DNA from 4 places in the Micromonospora sp. NBC_01699 genome. Region 3 is predicted to be linked to each of the others. Evidence: riboswitches for the same ligand, from Rfam matches in the RefSeq annotation. Region 3 holds a riboswitch; each other region holds the start of a gene.
The links. A riboswitch is a leader RNA that binds a small molecule or an ion and turns the genes downstream of it on or off. The one in region 3 is predicted to bind cyclic di-AMP.
Positions count from the first base shown of each region.

Region 1 (4,204 bases), 1.8 Mb from region 3:
CCGCCGGTCCCACCGTGAGGCCGGGTCTTCGGCGCAGGTCCGGCCTCATGCCCCCCGGGGCACGGGCCGGTTCTCGTCGTAGGCCCGGTGTCAGTGGTCGCCGGGCACGGGCTCCGCGTCGAACGGGTCGGCGGTTTCGGTGTCGCAGGGTTCGGGTTCGGTGTCCTGCTCGAATCCGGCCCGCACGATGTCGGAGATCTCCGCGAGGGCGTCCAGTTGCTCGGGAGTGAGTACGTCGACCACCCAGCGCCGTACGTGCGACACGTGTTTCGGTGCGGCCCGCGTGATCTCCTGGAGACCGGTGTCGGTGATCAGGATGAACGCGCCCCGGGGGTCGGTGACACACGGCTCCCGCTCGACCAGCCCGCGCCGGGCCATCCGCCCCAGGTGGTGGGTGAGCCGGGTCTTCTCCCACTGGAGGTGGGCCCGGAGCTGGAAGATCCGCAGCCGCATCCCGGGCGCCTCGCTGAGGTGGACCAGCACGGCATAGTCGCTCTCGGAGAGTCCGGTGTCGGCGAGCAGTTGGCGGTTCAGCCGGCTCTGCAACTCCATCTGCATCGTGATGAAGGAACGCCAGGCACGCTGCTCCCGCTCACTGAGCCACCGTTCCCCGTTCGCCGCCACCCACCCATGATACCCACCAAGGATGACACGTCATCCTCCTCCAACCCCCTCCCCTCCCCTTCCCTCCCCGCGTGCCCTCACCCTCTCTCCCCGTCGATCTAGGGCAAATGGTGGTGAATAGAGATCAACAAGCACCCATATGCCCTAGATCGACGAGGCGAGGGGGTGAGGCACGCGGGGAGGGGGAGGGGTTAGAGCATGGACATGTGTACGTGGTCGGTGTGGTCGCTCTCGCCGCTGTAGGACTTCCAGCCAGTGGCGGGGAACCAGATTTGCTTGTACCAGATGACGTAGAGAATGCCGAGCTGCTCTGCGTTGCGGACCAGGAACGCGGTGAGGTTGTTGCCGTACAGCCGCTGGTCCTGGTTGCGGGCGGAAGCGAATCCGCTGTTGAGCAGGGACCAGTCGCAGGCGCGGCCCTTCGGGTGCTCGAACGGTCCACCGTTGCGGTGACAGCCGACGAAACGGTTGAAGCCGGCCTTCTTCACCTCGTTGTACGCGTGCAGCGTGCGCGGGGTGATGCAGCCTCCGGTGGTCGGGTCGTCCTTGCTGCACGACTCCCTCGGCCAACCGCCACTGGCCGTACGCGGGGCGGCCTTCGCCACCGGCGAGTTCGCGTTGACGAAGCCGTTGGTCAGTCGCTTGCCGCCGACCAGGGCGAGTGAGCGTTCGGCGTCCTGCTTCTGCCGCGCCATCACCGTCGCCTGCTTCTCCTGCTCCTTGACCTCGGCGTCGGCCAGAGCCTTGGCACGTTCGGCCAGTTCGCGGGCGGCGTTGAGCTCGCGCAGCTTCTGGTCGTTGACCGCGTTCATCTCGTCCATCGCGACCGCCCGTTGCAGGAACAAGTCCGGGGAGGCGCTGTTGAGCAGCGCCGATACGGCGCCGAGCTTGCCGGTGCGGTAGGAGCGGGCGGCGATCTCGGCGATCTGGGGGGTCAGCTCCTCGATCTGCGCCTCGGCCTTCCCCAACTCGGTGGCGAGGACGGCCTGTCGCTTCTTCGAGGCGTCGAGCGCGGCCTTCGCTTCGAGGTAGCGGCGACCGGTCGCCTCAAGAACCTCACTCAGCAGTGGCGTGTCGGACTCGGCCGGCCCGGGCGGGGTAGCCGGCGCGGCGAGGGCCGGAGCCGAGAACGGTGCCACCATGAGCAGGGTCGTGACCAATGCCAGGGCAGGCGTGAACCATCGGCGGAGGGGTGCCGTCATGCATGATCCTTCCGTTGGTCGCCGACCGGGTTAGCTGACGGGTTCGGGATGGAAGTGATCCCTACCGCTGTCGCGGATTCACCCCACGTACTCGGTTCCCCGGTTCGTCCAAGGACGATTAGGCGACGGTCCCGCCGGCGCCGGTTGGCGCCGATTGGCGTTGACCGCGAAGAATTCTACCGTGTGATCCGTACCGGTGGACATGCCCGTCCGGTGCGAAAAGCGTTATGGGACAACAACTTTCGGTTATCATTCGCCGTTCTGACTAACGTGGATACCGGCTGTAATGACGGCGGTGCCGATTGTCGAATCAGCGGTCGACGGCCGGTGATCCGTGTCAGTGATCGGCGGCCGGCGATCCGTGGTCAGCGGTTGCCGCGTTTGCGTGACGGCTGTGCCTTTCCGGTGGACCGGGAGCCGGTCGCCGCTTTCCTGGCCGCCGCCGCACGGCGGGCCGCGGCGGTGGTGACCGGTCGCCTGCGGTTCGCCGGCCCGGTGTTGATCCGTGCCGTCCGCCGGGGTCGCAGGGTCAGGCCCACGATGACCGCCACGCCGACGAGGAGCAGCACCGGCAACAACCAGACCATCGGGCTGCCGTCGTCGGTGGCGCCGCTCGCGGTGTCCGGAACCGGCGCCGCCGGTGCGGTGCTGCTGCCGGTAACCGCGCCGGGATTGGCCGAGGCCGGCCGGTCCGGGTTCTCGGCGGCGGCGAGCAGGGCCGGGTCGGCGGCGTTCGTCGGTGCGGTCCAGCCCTGCGGCGCGGCGGTCGGCGCCCCGGAGTAGGAGAACTTCACCGTTCCGCGTACGGGCTCGCTGTCGGAGGCGACCGAGAGATAGCTGGCGGTGTACTCGCCCTTCTCCGGCCAGTGCGAAACCTGGACGAACGCGGAGTATCCGGTGTGATAGAGCTTCGGCTCCCACTTGCCGTTGACCAGGTTCAGTTCGGTGACCGGGCGGTCGAGCCGCTTGTCCGGACCGGGCTGCCAACCGGCGTCGACCCGTACGCCGCTCGGTGTCGTCAGGGTGAAGTACGCGTTGGCGGTGGGAGCCTCGGTGAAGTACAGCTCCAGCGCCTGCATCGGCCGCGACAGGGTGGCGCCGGCAACCGGGTCGGAGACGGCGAGCTGACCGTGGGCCGACGCGGGCGCGCCGGTCACGGCGAGCACGATCGTGGCGCCGAGCGCGACGGCGAGCAGGCGGCATGCCGCGCGGACGGTGACCAGGGGGGTCGATCGCATCGGCCCATCATGGTGGCTTCCGCTGTGCCCGGCAAGACGCTACAGTCGCTTCCCGATGTGGCGGGACCGGCTGACTGGGGAGACAGTGATGATGTTCTCTATCGGCCGTCGTCGTGCACTGGCCGCTCTGTTCGGCTCGGCCCTGCTGGCCCTCGCCGGCACCGGATGCGGTTCCACCGACGAACCGGTGGACGCGAGCGCCCCGGTCGAGGTGGCCATCACCGTCACCGAGGGCCGCGCCGAGCCGCAGCCGGGTCGGGTGGACGCGAAGAAGGGCCAGTCGGTCCGGATCACCGTGACCAGCGACGTGCCGGACCGGGTGCACGTGCACGGGTACGACGTCGGCGCCGAACTTCCCGCCGGTCAGCCGGCCACGGTCGAGTTCGTGGCGGACCGGGACGGCCTGTTCGAGGTCGAGACGCACGAGTCCGGGCTGCTGCTGTTCCAGCTACTGGTCCGATGAGGACGGTGCCCGAGCTGCTCGCTCACGGGGTCGGCGGGCGGCAGGACCTGCCCATCCCGTTCGCGTACGCGGTGACCGGTGCGGCGCTGGCCCTGGTCATCTCGTTCGTCGTGCTGGGCGCGTTGTGGCGGGAGCCGAGGCTGGGCGACCCCGAGGCGGGTCGGCCGCTGCCGGAGCGGGTCGCGCGGCTGGTCGACTCGGCCGGGTGGCGGTGGACGCTGCGTGGCCTGGGACTGGTGTTCGCCGCCTACTTCGCGCTCGGACTCTTCTTCGGGCCGGATGTCGACCGCAACCCCACCGCGGGCCTGTTCTACGTGGTGTTCTGGGTCGGGCTGGTGCCCGCCTCGCTGCTGTTCGGACCGGTGTGGCGGTCGCTGAATCCGCTGCGTACGGTCTATCTGCTCGGTGCCGCGCTGGTTCGACGGGATCCGCGGCGGGGGTGGCGGGCGCTGCCGCCGCGACTCGGTTACTGGCCGGCCGCGCTGGGCCTGCTGGCCTTCGTCTGGTTGGAACTCGTCGCGCCGGACCGGGCCACCGTGCCGGTCATCCGTACCTGGTTGGTGCTCTACGCGCTGCTGATGCTGGTCGGCGCGGCCCTGTTCGGGGTCGACTTCTTCGACCGGGGCGACGCCTTCGAGGTGTACGGCGACCTGGTCGGCCGGCTCGCGGTGGTCGGT
Region 1 is NZ_CP109199.1:6,932,269-6,936,472, reverse strand. It holds gene OG792_RS28430 (MarR family winged helix-turn-helix transcriptional regulator) at 91-624, opposite strand; gene OG792_RS28425 (coiled-coil domain-containing protein) at 816-1,826, opposite strand; cyclic di-AMP (ydaO/yuaA leader) riboswitch at 1,830-1,961, opposite strand; gene OG792_RS28420 (copper resistance CopC family protein) at 2,192-3,064, opposite strand; gene OG792_RS28415 (hypothetical protein) at 3,153-3,527, shown strand; gene OG792_RS28410 (hypothetical protein) at 3,524-4,204, shown strand, end outside.
Region 1: it holds a riboswitch for cyclic di-AMP, as region 3 does, so the genes downstream of both, OG792_RS28425 (coiled-coil domain-containing protein) here and OG792_RS01885 (coiled-coil domain-containing protein) in region 3, are expected to answer to the same signal.

Region 2 (4,204 bases), 2.4 Mb from region 3:
GTGGCGGTGAGCCGCCGGCTGGCCGAGGCCCGCAACATCGGCGTGGGCGACCGGCTCCCGCTCGGCCTGCCCGACACCCTGACCGGCCCGACCGATCCGGTTGGGCCGACCGATCCGGTTGGCCCAACCGGCCCAACCGAGCCAACCGGCCCAACCGAGCCAACCGGCCCAACCGAGCCAACCGGCCCAACCGAGCCGACCGGCCCAACCGGCCCGACCGAGCCGACCGGTTCGTCCGGGGGCGACGGTGTGGGGGGCTCGTTGGTCGTGGTCGCGCTCTACGACGACGCTCCGACCAGCGGTACGGCGCTGGTCGAGTGGAGCCGGTTCACCGCCGCGTACGGTCCGGGCGCGCCGAACCAGTTGCTCATCGACCTCGCCCCCGGTGTCGGTACGGCAGCCGGGCGGCAGGCGCTCGACGGGCTGCTGCGGGCGTACCCGGTGGTGCGGTTGAGCAGTGCGGCAGACCAGGCGAACGCGTTGTCGGCCACGCTGGACGAGCTGCTCGGCATCTTCGCCGCGCTGCTCGGCATGTCGGTGCTGATCGCGCTCTTCGGGATCAGCAACACGCTCTCGCTGTCGGTCTTCGAGCGCACCCGGGAGTCGGCCACGCTCCGGGCGCTGGGCCTGTCCCGACGGCAGCTCGGGCGCATGCTGCTGGTCGAGGCGGCGCTGATCGCGCTGGTCGGCGCGTTGGCCGGGATCGCCCTGGGGGTGGGGGTCGGCTGGACCGCGGCACTCGGGCTGATCAGCAGCTACGGGCACGGGCTGCCGGTCGTACCGGTGGGGCAGTTGGCCCTCTGCGCGGGCCTGGCCTGCGGCGCGGCGGTCCTGGCCGGGCTGCTGCCGGCCCGCCGGGCGAGCCGGGCCCCGATCGTGGCGGCGATGGCGAACGAGGGCTGAGCCCTCGCACCCTTCCGGCACCCGGCCGGTTCGACTCGGTGGCACACATTGCGATATCAGCATATGTTGGGCTATAGCGGTACCGGCTGACGGAGGGTGTGTGCGTGGGCACGGGTCATGACCACGGCGCGCAGGCGATGCGCGCCGCCGAGCGGCACCGGGGACGGCTCTGGTCCGCCTTCGGGCTGCTCGTCGTTGTCATGATCGTCGAGGCGGTCGCCGCCCTCACCACCGGCTCGCTGGCGCTGCTCTCCGACGCCGGGCACATGTTCACCGACGTACTCGGAATCGGCATGGCACTGGCCGCGATCACCGCGACCCGGCACGCCACCGACGACCCGCAGCGGACCTTCGGCCTCTACCGGCTGGAGGTGCTCGCGGCACTGGCCAACGCCGTGCTGCTGTTCGGCGTCGCGATCTACGTGCTGGTCGAGGCCGCCCGCCGGTTCAGCCAGGAGCACCCGCCGACCGTGCTGGCCGGGCCGATGCTGGGGGTCGCCATCGTCGGTCTGCTGGCCAACCTGGTCGCCTTCGGGCTGCTGCGCGCCGGGGCACGGGAGAGCATCAACCTGCGCGGCGCCTACCTGGAGGCGCTTGGCGACACGCTCGGCTCGGCCGGGGTGATCGTCGCCGCGCTGGTGATCGCGAACACCGGCTGGTGGTGGGCCGACCCGCTGGTCGCGGTCGCGATCGGCCTGTTCATCCTGCCCCGGACCTGGCGGCTGGCCCGAGCCGCGATCCGGATCCTGGTGCAGGCCGCACCGGAGCACCTCGACGTGCCCACGGTCGCCGCCCGGCTCTGTGCCGTACCCGGTGTCGCCAACGTGCACGACCTGCACGTCTGGACGCTCACCTCGGGCATGGAGGTCGCCTCGGCGCACCTCACCCTGTCCGCCGGCGCCGAGGTCGGCGCGGTGCTGGCCGCCGCCCGCGGGGCGTTGCACGACGACTTCGACATCGCACACGCCACCCTCCAGGTCGAGCCGGGCAGCGCGACCGAGGGCTGCGGCCCCACCGACTGGTAAACCCCATCGGGTACGCCCGCCGCCCGGCCGGGTACGGCCGGGCACGCCCGTCACCCGCTTCGGTACGGTCGCGGACGGCACGGGTAGGTGGCGCTGCCGGTAGCGCTCCTTACCGGGCACCGGAAGGTGACCACTCTTCGCTTACCTTGGCCTTAATTTTTGTCGCCCGACCGGGTGAAATTTTATGGTTATATCCGGCATATCATTTCGATTCACTTTGATCCTCTGACAAGCGACCACTGTCCGTACTGGAGCCGGCCGGTAGGCTCGGCTCCGGTCATCGCCGGGCGGCGCCCTCCGGCGCCTGTGGTGACCGTCGCCTAATCGCACATGCGAGCCGGGGAACCATCGCGTCATTGGGGTGCATCCGCGTCAGCGGTAGGGATCTTCCGTCCCGAACCCGTCAGCTAACCCGGTCGGCGGCTGACGGAAGGACGTGCACCGAATGCCATTGTTGGCGCCCGTACGACCCCGCCATCCGCGCGCGGTCCGTACCGCGATCGCGATCACCCTCACCCTGTTGGCCGCCTCGGTCACCCCCACCGCCGCGCTGGCCGCACCCGCCCCCCTCGGCACCGCCCCCCTCGGCACCGCCCCGCTGACCGCCGCGAACGTGCTCGCCGCCGCCCCCGGCGGCACCGACGACGAGGGCGGCAGCGACAGCCTGCGAGAGCAGCTCGACGTCGCGGCCAAGGGCTACCTCGACGCCCAGGCGGCACTGGACAACTCCACCAAGCGGCAGCAGCAGCTCGCCGCGCACCTGGTCACCCTGGAGGCCGAAGTGGTCACCAGGACCCGGACCGTCGGCGAACTGGCCGGCTTGGCGTACCGCACCGGGCGCCTGGGGCCCCTCACCGCCCTGCTCAACAGCGACTCGCCGGACGGCTTCCTGGACCGTGCGTCCTCCCTCGGCACGGTCGCCGCCAACGAGGACCGCCAGCTCCGGGACCTGATCGAGGTACGGGACCAGGAGACCCGGGCCAAGGCGGCGATCGACAACGAGATCCGTGAGCAGCGCAAGCAGCTCGACATCATGGCCAAGCGCAAGCAGCAGGCCGAACGGGCGCTCGCGCTCGCCGGCAGCGGCGGCTCCAGCCCCGGCGTCACCGCCAGCACCACCTCCCCCACGGCCAAGCCGGCCCCCCGCAACTCGGACGGGTCGTGGCCGAAGGAGTCGTGCAGCGTCAACGACCCGACCACCACCGGCTGCATCACCCCGCGCACCCTCAACGCGATGAACCAGGCCAAGGCGGCCGGCTTCACCCGTTTCGTCTCCTGCTTCCGCAGCGGCGGCTCGGGCGAACACCCGAAGGGCCGGGCCTGCGACTTCGCGGCGGAGAAGGGCGGCTTCGGCGGAATCGCCACCGGCGGCGACCGGACGTACGGCAACAACCTGGCGGCGTACTTCGTCAAGAACGCCAGCCGCCTCGGCGTGCTCTACGTGATCTGGTTCAAGCAGATCTGGCTACCCGGCAGCGGCTGGAAGGCGTACAACGGCGGCGGCGACCCCTCCAGCGACCACACCAACCACGTCCACCTCTCCATGAACTAACCCCGCCCCTCCCCCTCCCCTCTCCCCCTCTCCCCCTCCCCTCGCGTGCCCCCGCGCCCGCCCCCGGGCGCGTCGATCTAGGGCAAATACGTGTGATTAGAGATCAAGTAACCCCCATTCGCCCTAGATCGGCGCCGTGAGGGGGGTGGGGGGCGGGGGGTGGGGGGTTAGGGGGTGGAGTTCCAGAAGCCGATGATGGTGGCGGTCCACCAGCCGAGTTGGGAGATCGTGGCGGCTAGGGCGCCGGGGAGTAGGCGGGACCAGTGCGTGGGGGTGTCGCCGAGGTTGGCGAGGCGGTCGCGTACGCGGCCCAGGAACAGCCCGTTGATCCCCACCGCGAGTACGGCGACCAGCTTGAGCTGCACCAGCCCGGACGAGGTGTCGGGGCGCAGTGCCGCACCGCTGACGACCAGGCCCACCAGACCGAGCCAGATCAGCAGGTGTGCCCCCTGCGCCATGCCCAGTACGGTGCCGAGCCGTTCCCGGCGCAGAATCCAGCGCAGGCTGAACCAATCCACGGTGAGTACGGCTCCGAAGCCGATCACGAGACTGGCCAGGTGACAGAACAGCGCGATCGACCGCCATCCCGGACCGACGGTGAGGTGCGGCGCGACGAGCACCACTACCAGCCAGCCGACACCGACCGCGACGACGGGACCGATCCGTGCGGCGCGACCGGCCGGCCGGCGGTGGCCGCCCCGCCAACCCGCAGCCGGCTGCCCGG
Region 2 is NZ_CP109199.1:6,237,742-6,241,945, forward strand. It holds gene OG792_RS25305 (ABC transporter permease) at 1-903, shown strand, start outside; gene OG792_RS25310 (cation diffusion facilitator family transporter) at 1,008-1,928, shown strand; cyclic di-AMP (ydaO/yuaA leader) riboswitch at 2,236-2,366, shown strand; gene OG792_RS25315 (coiled-coil domain-containing protein) at 2,374-3,480, shown strand; gene OG792_RS25320 (hypothetical protein) at 3,648-4,204, opposite strand, start outside.
Region 2: it holds a riboswitch for cyclic di-AMP, as region 3 does, so the genes downstream of both, OG792_RS25315 (coiled-coil domain-containing protein) here and OG792_RS01885 (coiled-coil domain-containing protein) in region 3, are expected to answer to the same signal.

Region 3 (4,204 bases):
GGGCACCACGACCGGTCCGGGCAGTTTCACCTGGACGGGATGACCGGTCCGGACGAGTACACCGCGGTGAAGAGCGACAACGTCTACACCAACCTGATGGCGCAGCGGAACCTGCTGGCCGCCGCCGACGCGGTGACCCGGCACAGCGAGCACGCCTGGCGGCTGGGCGTGGACGACGAGGAGACCGCCGCCTGGCGGGACGCGGCGAACGCCATGCACATCCCGTACGACCCGGAGCTGGGCGTGCACCAGCAGGTGGAGGGCTTCACCCGGCTCCAGGAGTGGGACTTCGCGGGCACTCCGCCGGAGAAGTACCCGCTGCTGCTGAACTACCCGTACTTCGACCTGTATCGCAAGCAGGTGGTGAAGCAGGCCGACCTGGTGCTCGCGATGCACTGGCGCGGGGACGCGTTCACCGCGGAGGAGAAGGCCCGCAACTTCGCCTACTACGAGCGGCGTACGGTTCGTGACTCGTCGTTGTCGGCCTGCACCCAGGCGGTCCTGGCGGCCGAGGTGGGGCACCTCGAACTGGCCCACGACTACCTGGGCGAGGCCGCGCTGATGGACCTGCACGACCTGAACCAGAACACCCGCGACGGGGTGCACGTCGCCTCGCTGGCCGGGGCGTGGATCGCGCTGGTCGCCGGTTTCGGCGGGATGCGCGACCACGGGGACCTCCTGTCGTTCGCCCCCCGACTGCCGAACCGGATCGACCGGTTGGAGTTCTCGCTGGTCTGGCACGGGCACCGGCTGCGGGTTGACGTACGCGAACGCGACACCACGTACGCCCTGCGCAACGGCGACCGGAACGGGTCGGTGGAGCTGTTACACCACGGGGAGAGGGTCGAGGTCGGCTGCGACGAGCCGGTGACCAAACCGAATCCGGAGCCGCAACCGGTCGGTCCGGCGCCACAGCAGCCGCCCGGTCGGGCGCCGGCCCGGCGTGCCTCGGTCGCGGAGACCTCGGGTTCGGGGACCCCGGTGAAGAACGAGGTCGCGCCGAGCGAAACCCGCAACTGACCGGGCCCGGACCCGGCATCCGGCACCGGGATCAGAGCAGGGACAGGTGTACGTGGTTGGTGTGGTCGCTGGACGGGTCGCCCTTCGCGGACGAGTACGCCTTCCAACCGGTGGCCGGGAACCAGATCTGCCGGTACCAGATCACGTACAGGATGCCGAGCCGGTCGGCGTTGCGGACGAGGAACGCGGCGAGGTTGTTGCCGTACGTCTTGTCGCCGTCGGTGGCGTTGCCGCCGAACCCGCCGGGTTGCGCGGAGAAGTCGCAGGCCCGGCCCTTCGGGTGTTCGAACGGCCCGCCGGCGCGGTAGCAGGAGACGTACCGATCGAAGCCGAGCCGTCGTGTTTCGGTCAGCGCGTGCAGGGCGCGCGGGGTGAGGCAGCCGACGGTGGTCGGGTCGTCGCGGTTGCAGGACTGCGCCGGCAGGGAGCCGTCCCGGTTGCGCGGCGCGGGTGCCGCGACCGGTGAACTGGCGTTCACGAAACCCTCGGTGGCCGCGCCGCCGACCAGGGAGAGGGCGCGTTCCGCCGCCTCCTTCTGCGCGGCCATCACGGACAGCTGCCGCTGCTCGTCGGCCACCGCGGCGTCGGCCGCCGCCTTGGCCCGGCTGGCCCGGTTGCGGGCCTCGTGCAACCGGCGCAGCTTGCTGTTGTCGCGCTGCGCGATCAGGTCGAGTCCCTCTGCCCGGTCCATGAAGTCGTCCGGCGAGGCGCTGCCGAGCAGCGCGCTCAGTGGTCCTATCCGGCCGATCCGGTAGGCGCTCACCGCGACCTCGCCGACCTCGGGGGCGAGCTGGTCGAGCTGTGCCTCGATCTGCCGCAGCTCGTCGGCGTACGCGGCCTGGCGTTTGCGGGCGTTCTCGACGGCGACGCTCGCGGCGGCGTATCCACGCCCGGTCGATTCGAGTACGTCGCGTAAGAGGGGGTTGCCGCCCTCGTCGCCGAGTGTGGTCGGCGGCGAGGGTGTGGCCGAGGCGGGCCCGGCCGCGACCGCCGCGCCGCCCACCAGCATGCTCACCGCGGTGAGCAGGGTCAGAGCCAGCGAGAACCGCTGACGTCTGGATCTCGTCATGCACGTTCCTCCCGTCGGCCGCCGACCGGGTTAGCTGACGGGTTCGGGACGGAACTACCCCTACCGCGTGTGCGGACTCACCCCGACTACCTGGTTCCCCGGTTCGCCGGTGACGGCGATTGGGCGGCGGTCGTCGCCGACAGCAGAGGGGGTACCACCGGGTCGGAACCGAGGGTGACATTACCGGATCAGACGGACTTAGCAGCCGAATTCAGGGTCGCGGTCGAGGATTTCTCCTGCTAGGCGTACCACCGGCCGCCCCGCCGGTCCACGGGTCGGTGACCGACCCCGGCGGGCCTCACCAGGAGTGCCCGCCGGGGTTCGTCGGAGCGAACGTTCACGCCGCTGCGGCGCCCGGAATTTCCGGTGCCGGGCGCGGCGCGTCGTCACGTCAGCGGCGGTCCCCGGTCGAGGGGACGCCCGTCGGGTCGTGCGGGGTCACCCGGCGCGGGTCGTCCGAGGCTCGTGCCTGTGCCGCCTCGTCCGCCCAGTCCCGCCCCGCGTCCTTACGCTTGTCCCGTTTGTCGCCGGCCGGACCCGTGTCGGCTCGACCGGACTCCGACCTGGCGGATTTGTGGTGGGTCATGGCATCCTCACGATCGCCTCAGCGCGGGCCGCTACCGGCTCCGCCGTGGTCTTCCTGCCTGACCCGGTTCGCCTTCCCGAGCGGGGAGCCCGGCAAACGGTGATTGCCGGGCCGACGGGCGGTTGTTCCACCCGTAGCCGGGTACCGGACAGCAGGTGAACACAGTGACGACCGAAACCACCGTCTGGGCCGGGGAGGTGCAGCTCACCGCCGACCTGGTCACCCCCACCGAGGGGGCGGTCGGGGTGGTGCTGTTCGCCCACGGCAGCGGCAGTTCCCGGCGCAGCCCGCGCAACGTCGCGGTCGCCCGGGTGCTGAACCAGCGCGCCCTCGCGACCGTGCTGGTCGACCTGCTCAGACCCGAGGAGGAGCGGGCCGACGAGCAGACCGCCGAGCTGCGCTTCGACATCCCGATGCTCGCCGGACGGCTGGTGGGCGTGATCGACTGGCTGCGCACCGAGCCCGACACGGCCGCCCTGCCGGTCGGACTGTTCGGAGCGAGCACGGGTGCCGCGGCGGCGCTGGTAGCCGCGGCCGAGCGGCCGGAGCACGTACCGGCGGTCGTCTCCCGCGGCGGCCGCGCGGACCTGGCGGGTCCGGCCCTTTCCCGCGTACGGGCGGCGACGTTGCTGCTGGTCGGCGGTCGCGACGAACAGGTGATCCAGTTCAACCAGCAGGCCCGTGACGCGCTCGGCGGGGCAGTGGAACTGCGGATCATCCCGGACGCGACCCACCTGTTCCCGGAGCCCGGCGCGCTGGAGCAGGTGGCCGACCAGGCCGCCGACTGGTTCGCCGAGCGCCTACCGAGCTTCGGCGCCGCGCCCTGACCGGCGGCCGTCACCGGACTCACGCCCCGGCCCGTTCGTCGCCGGGATTGGCGGGTAACCACTGGCATGCACATCGGAATCATCGGCGCCGGGAGCGTCGGCGCAACGCTCGCCCGTCGGCTCGCCGCGGCCGGTCACGAGATCGCCATCGCGAACGCGAGCGGCCCACAGAATCTTCGGGATCTGGTGGGCGAACTCGGACACCGCTCGCACGCGGTCAGCCCCTCGGAGGCGGCCCGGTTCGGCGATGTGGTGATCGTCGCCGTGCCGTTCGGCCGGTACGACGAACTGCCCACGGCGGAGCTGAAGGGCAAGCCCGTCATGGACACCGGGAACTACACGCCGGAGCGGGACGGGGAGTACCCGGACCTGGAGCAGGACAGGGTCACCTCCAGCGAGTTGGTGCAGCAGCACCTCCGCGGTGCGAACGTGGTCAAGGCGTTCAACACCCTGCACGCCGAGCACATGCGCGACCACGCCCGCCAGTCCTCGGCCCAGGAGCGCTACGGCATTCCGATGTCCGGGGACGACCCGAAGGCCAAGCGGGCCGTCGCGGACCTGATCGAGGAACTCGGCTTCCAACCGGTGGACGCCGGTGATCTGGCGGCGGGCGGCCGGAAGCAGCAGCCGGGCGGCATCACCTACGACGCCGACTTCACCGCCGACGAGCTGGTGGAGGCGTTGCGCCAGGACTCGTGAGCG
Region 3 is NZ_CP109199.1:406,736-410,939, forward strand. It holds gene OG792_RS01880 (glycoside hydrolase family 65 protein) at 1-1,020, shown strand, start outside; gene OG792_RS01885 (coiled-coil domain-containing protein) at 1,052-2,089, opposite strand; cyclic di-AMP (ydaO/yuaA leader) riboswitch at 2,093-2,225, opposite strand; gene OG792_RS01890 (hypothetical protein) at 2,481-2,675, opposite strand; gene OG792_RS01895 (dienelactone hydrolase family protein) at 2,831-3,502, shown strand; gene OG792_RS01900 (NADPH-dependent F420 reductase) at 3,569-4,201, shown strand.

Region 4 (4,204 bases), 470 kb from region 3:
CGGCGTTCGAGTTCGCCATGGGCCCGGCGGACATCGCCACCGGACACGTACGGCGCTACACCAAGAAGACGATGCGGGCCGCACTGCTCGGCGCGGGGCTGACCGTGGAGCGGCTGCACTACGCGAACGCTCTGGGCCTCATCGGCTACTACATGGCGACGAACGTGTTCCGGCTGATGCCGAAGGAAGGCCCGATGGTGAAGGTCTACGACAGCCTGGTGCTGCCGGTGACCAAGGCGGCCGAGCAGATCGTGCGGCCACCGTTCGGACAGTCGGTCTTCGCCGTCGCCCGGGTGCCCGGCGCGTAGTTGGCCCGACCGACCAGGAGAGCGACGACCGACACCGTTCAACCCGTCCCCGGTGTCGGCCGTCCACTTACTCCGGTCAGCTCAGCCCTTGACCTGGTACGTGGGCCGGATCACCGCCCGTGCCAGGGTGTGGAAGGTCAGGTTGAAGCCGACGACCGCCGGGCTGTTGTCCGGCGTGAGGTCAAGCTTGTCCACATCGAGGGCGTGTACGGCAAAGAGGTACCGGTGCGGCCGGTCGCCGGCCGGCGGCGCCGCACCGCCGTACTCCTGGGTGCCGTAGTCGTTGCGGACGGCGAACGCCCCGCCCTCGACGGACCCGGCCTTGCCCGCGCCGCGCGGCAACTGGGTGACCGATACCGGGACGTTGACCAGCACCCAGTGCCAGAAACCGCTGGTGGTGGGCGCGTCCGGGTCGTAGCAGGTGATCACGAAGCTGCGCGTCGCGTCCGGGAACCCGGACCAGGCGAGCTGCGGCGACAGGTCGCCACCGCCCAGGCTGGAGTGGACGAACTCGTCGTCCAACTGCTCGCCGTCGCGTACGTCGTCGCTGGTCAGGGTGAACGCCGGCACCGGCGGCAGCAGGTCGTACGGGTCCGGCGCGATCGCTCGCTCAAGGTTCATCGAAAGGTCCTTCCAGAGATCGGGTGACTCGGTGTCTTTGTACCCTGTCTGACCCGGCCTACCGCCGCCGGTGGGCGAAACAACGGATGACGACCGGGTACGCGGCCGCGAATGTCGCTGTACGCCCATTCCCGCAGACGTTTATTCTTCGCTTTCGGGAAGCCGTTCCATTCACTCGCCCGGCCGACCTGTCGACGTTTCCATCCGATGATGAACGTCATTTCGTGCCCACCGGATCGCGCCCGGACCGCTTCGTTCGTCCGCCGGCGTGCGTCGGCGGCGGGACGGACGGTGCACCGGGCCGGCCGGGCCGGGCACCGGGGACGAGGGGACCGGCCCGAATCCGCCCAACGGACAATTCTCTGAACCGGACATCCGGCGGCAAGGGTCACCGGGTCGGCAAATCCGACACCCTCTATCTGCGGAACACAAGCGGGTACGCCCGCCACAGCCAAACTGGTCACTCCGGCGACAACCACTCTCCGTGATCATGGGGATAGACCCGAAACACCGGAAAGAAGCGGCGTGGGTCACGGTTTAAGCAGGCCAGTGGGGGTTGGCAGGAACAGAAGCCGCCCAGTAACGTCAGCCCGTCTGGTCCGGCCCTTAGTCACCGCGGGTGACACCGGAACAGGCCCGCTGAGTCGTAACTGTTACGAGCCGGGGACCCACAGTAGTTCTGGGGTGAATCCGCGAACCGTTGGTTCGTGGTAGGGCGAGCTTCCCGCCCGAATCCGTCAGCTAACCCGGTAGGCGGTATCGGAAGGAGAACATGCTCGTGCAGCGCCGTACCTGCCGTGGTCAATCCCTCGATCCCCCCGGTCCGCTCCGCCACCTGCCCCGGCTCGCCCGCACAGCGGCGCAGCCCGCGAAGGTAGCCCGCTAGGCCGTCCGACGACCGACGACGCGTGAGCGCGTACGCGGTCGGTGGCGCGAGGACGCGCGTGACCGGTGGGTGATCCAGAACCGTTCGGCGGCAATTTCGTCGGCGACGTTCATCCGGTGACGCATTCCACCGCTTCGCGGTGGCGGTTCCGCACGCCCCGATCCGGACTCGACGGCCGGCGGTGAATCCGCCCCGCCGATAACGCGTACGACGTCACGCGAACCGGCCCCGGCAGAGAAGAACGCCATCCCGAATCATGTGCCCCCGATCGCAGATCGGCACATCTGCGGAGGATTTATATGAAGCATCGTCAGCAACTCCGACGCGTCGTGACCGCCAACCCGTACCGGGCCAGCGTCGTCTCCGCCGCGGTTCTCGCCGTGGGTCTCACCACCGGCATCATGCTCACCCAGAACAACGGGTCGGCCGCGCCGACCAACCCCGAGACGGTCGCGGTCGCCGAGAGGCTGGGCGGCCAGGCCGGCGCCGAGGTCGCGCCCAGCCTGATCACGCCCAGCCCGGTCGTCCCGACCCCGAGCGCCTCGTCGGCGGCACCGGCACCGGCGGCGCCCTCGTCGGCTCCGCCCGCCACCACCAAGGCCCCGGCGACGCCGGTCAAGGCGGTCAAGAAGGCGGCTCCGCCCGCGTCGAAGGTGCTCGACTACGACTACGAGGCGCAGATCAACGGCTGGTACTGCGGCCCGGCGGCCGCCCGGATCGCCCTGACCGCCCGTGACCGCCAGCCGAGCCAGGACGACGTCGCCGCCGCCCTGGGCACCACTTTCAACGGCACCAACTCCGCCGACGACACCACCCGAGGACTGAACGCCCTGGCCAAGACCGACTTCTACCGGAGCACCTTCATCCCCGGGACCCCGTCCCCGGCCCAGATGGACCGGCTCCAGGCGGACGTCGTACACGCGGTCAGCAGCGGGTACGCGGTCGTGGCGAACATCGTCGGTTCGGCGACCGACGTCGACGGCGGCTGGCACGCGTACGACGGGGGTCACTACCTCACCGTGGTCGGCTACCGCGACAGCGGACGGACCGTGCAGATCGCGGACCCGGCGTACGTCAACGGGGTCAGCTCCTACTGGATGACCACCATCGACCTGGCCAACTGGATGGCTACTCGGGGCTACTCAGCCTGACCCACTCTCCCCCCGGCCCCGGGTGCCAGCCGTTCCGGTTGGTGCCCGGGGCTGTCCGTACCAGTGGGACGGTGGCCGTCCTGCCACAACCATCCAGGGACGCGTGCGTTGTCCCTGTCGTGACCATGGACCTCGCCGATCGGGCGGGCACCGACGACCGCGAGGTCCGGGTGGCCGACTCCGCCCCCTGCCGTCACTCCGAGTCGGCCGCCGCCGTGCGCCGGCACCCCGAACGAAAGGCCCAGGTGGTGGCCATGACCGGTCAGGTGCTCGTTCCGTGAGCCGCGTCGACGAACCGCTGACCCGCGCCGGGATCTGGGAGGCGGCGGCGATGACCATCGCCCAGCACCAGGACCGGGGGACCTCCTACGCCCCCGGCACCTGCGCCTGCTGCACCCCGGACGGCTGCGCGCAGCTACGTTGGGCGCAGGAGGTACGCGCCGGCCGCGACCCGGAGTACCCGGTCGGCACACCGGTCCCGCCGACGCTCAGGGCGATCAGCTAGCGCTCCGGGGCTGGCCGACCTGTTGCCGCTCTGCGTCGAGCGCGGGGTGGCGGTGATGGCGGCGGGAGTCTTCCAGGCCGGTCTGCTTGCCGAACCCCGAACCGGTGCCGCGTACGGCTATGCCGACGTGCCCGACGCCCTGCTCGACCGCGTCCTGGCCGTACGCGAGATCTGCACCCGGTACGGGGTGCCGCCGCTCGCGGCGGCGATCCAGTTCGCGTTCGGGCATCCGGCCGTCGCGACGGTGGTGGTCGGTGCGCGCGAACCACACGAGGTCGCAGCCTCTACGACCTGTCGGAACGTCATCTGGCCGTCGCGGGCACGAACCCACTCGGGAGCGACCGATGTCGCCGCGTTGTACAGCAGTTCCCCGCCGTCGCTCGCGATGGTGTTCGTGGCCAGGACGTACTCCTCGCCCGTGTCGCTCCGTAGGCGTGCCACTCCGGCTCGGATCTGCCCCATCGAAAGGCCGGTGTTGCGGAGCTCGCGCAGGATCTGGGCCTCGGCCAGGGCGATGAAGGGCAACCGTGGTCCGTGCGGGGTTTCGGGTGCCACCGAGTGCATGGCCGGTTGTTCAGGACCGTCGTAGCGGATCCACTGCTTGATAGTGCTCGCCGGGATACCGAGGTGCACACCCGCCGCGTGGGCAGTGAGAAGCGGCATCGTGAACCGCTCATCCCGTGGTCTCGTTCTCGGCGCCATGCTGGCCACGGTAGCGTGCCCCGCGCCCGGA
Region 4 is NZ_CP109199.1:8,218,154-8,222,357, reverse strand. It holds gene OG792_RS34290 (class I SAM-dependent methyltransferase) at 1-308, shown strand, start outside; gene OG792_RS34285 (YbhB/YbcL family Raf kinase inhibitor-like protein) at 390-929, opposite strand; cyclic di-AMP (ydaO/yuaA leader) riboswitch at 1,557-1,700, shown strand; gene OG792_RS34280 (C39 family peptidase) at 2,115-2,966, shown strand; gene OG792_RS34275 (hypothetical protein) at 3,086-3,247, shown strand; gene OG792_RS34270 (hypothetical protein) at 3,244-3,471, shown strand; partial or broken gene OG792_RS34895 (aldo/keto reductase) at 3,527-3,700, shown strand; partial or broken gene OG792_RS34890 (hypothetical protein) at 3,928-4,134, opposite strand.
Region 4: it holds a riboswitch for cyclic di-AMP, as region 3 does, so the genes downstream of both, OG792_RS34280 (C39 family peptidase) here and OG792_RS01885 (coiled-coil domain-containing protein) in region 3, are expected to answer to the same signal.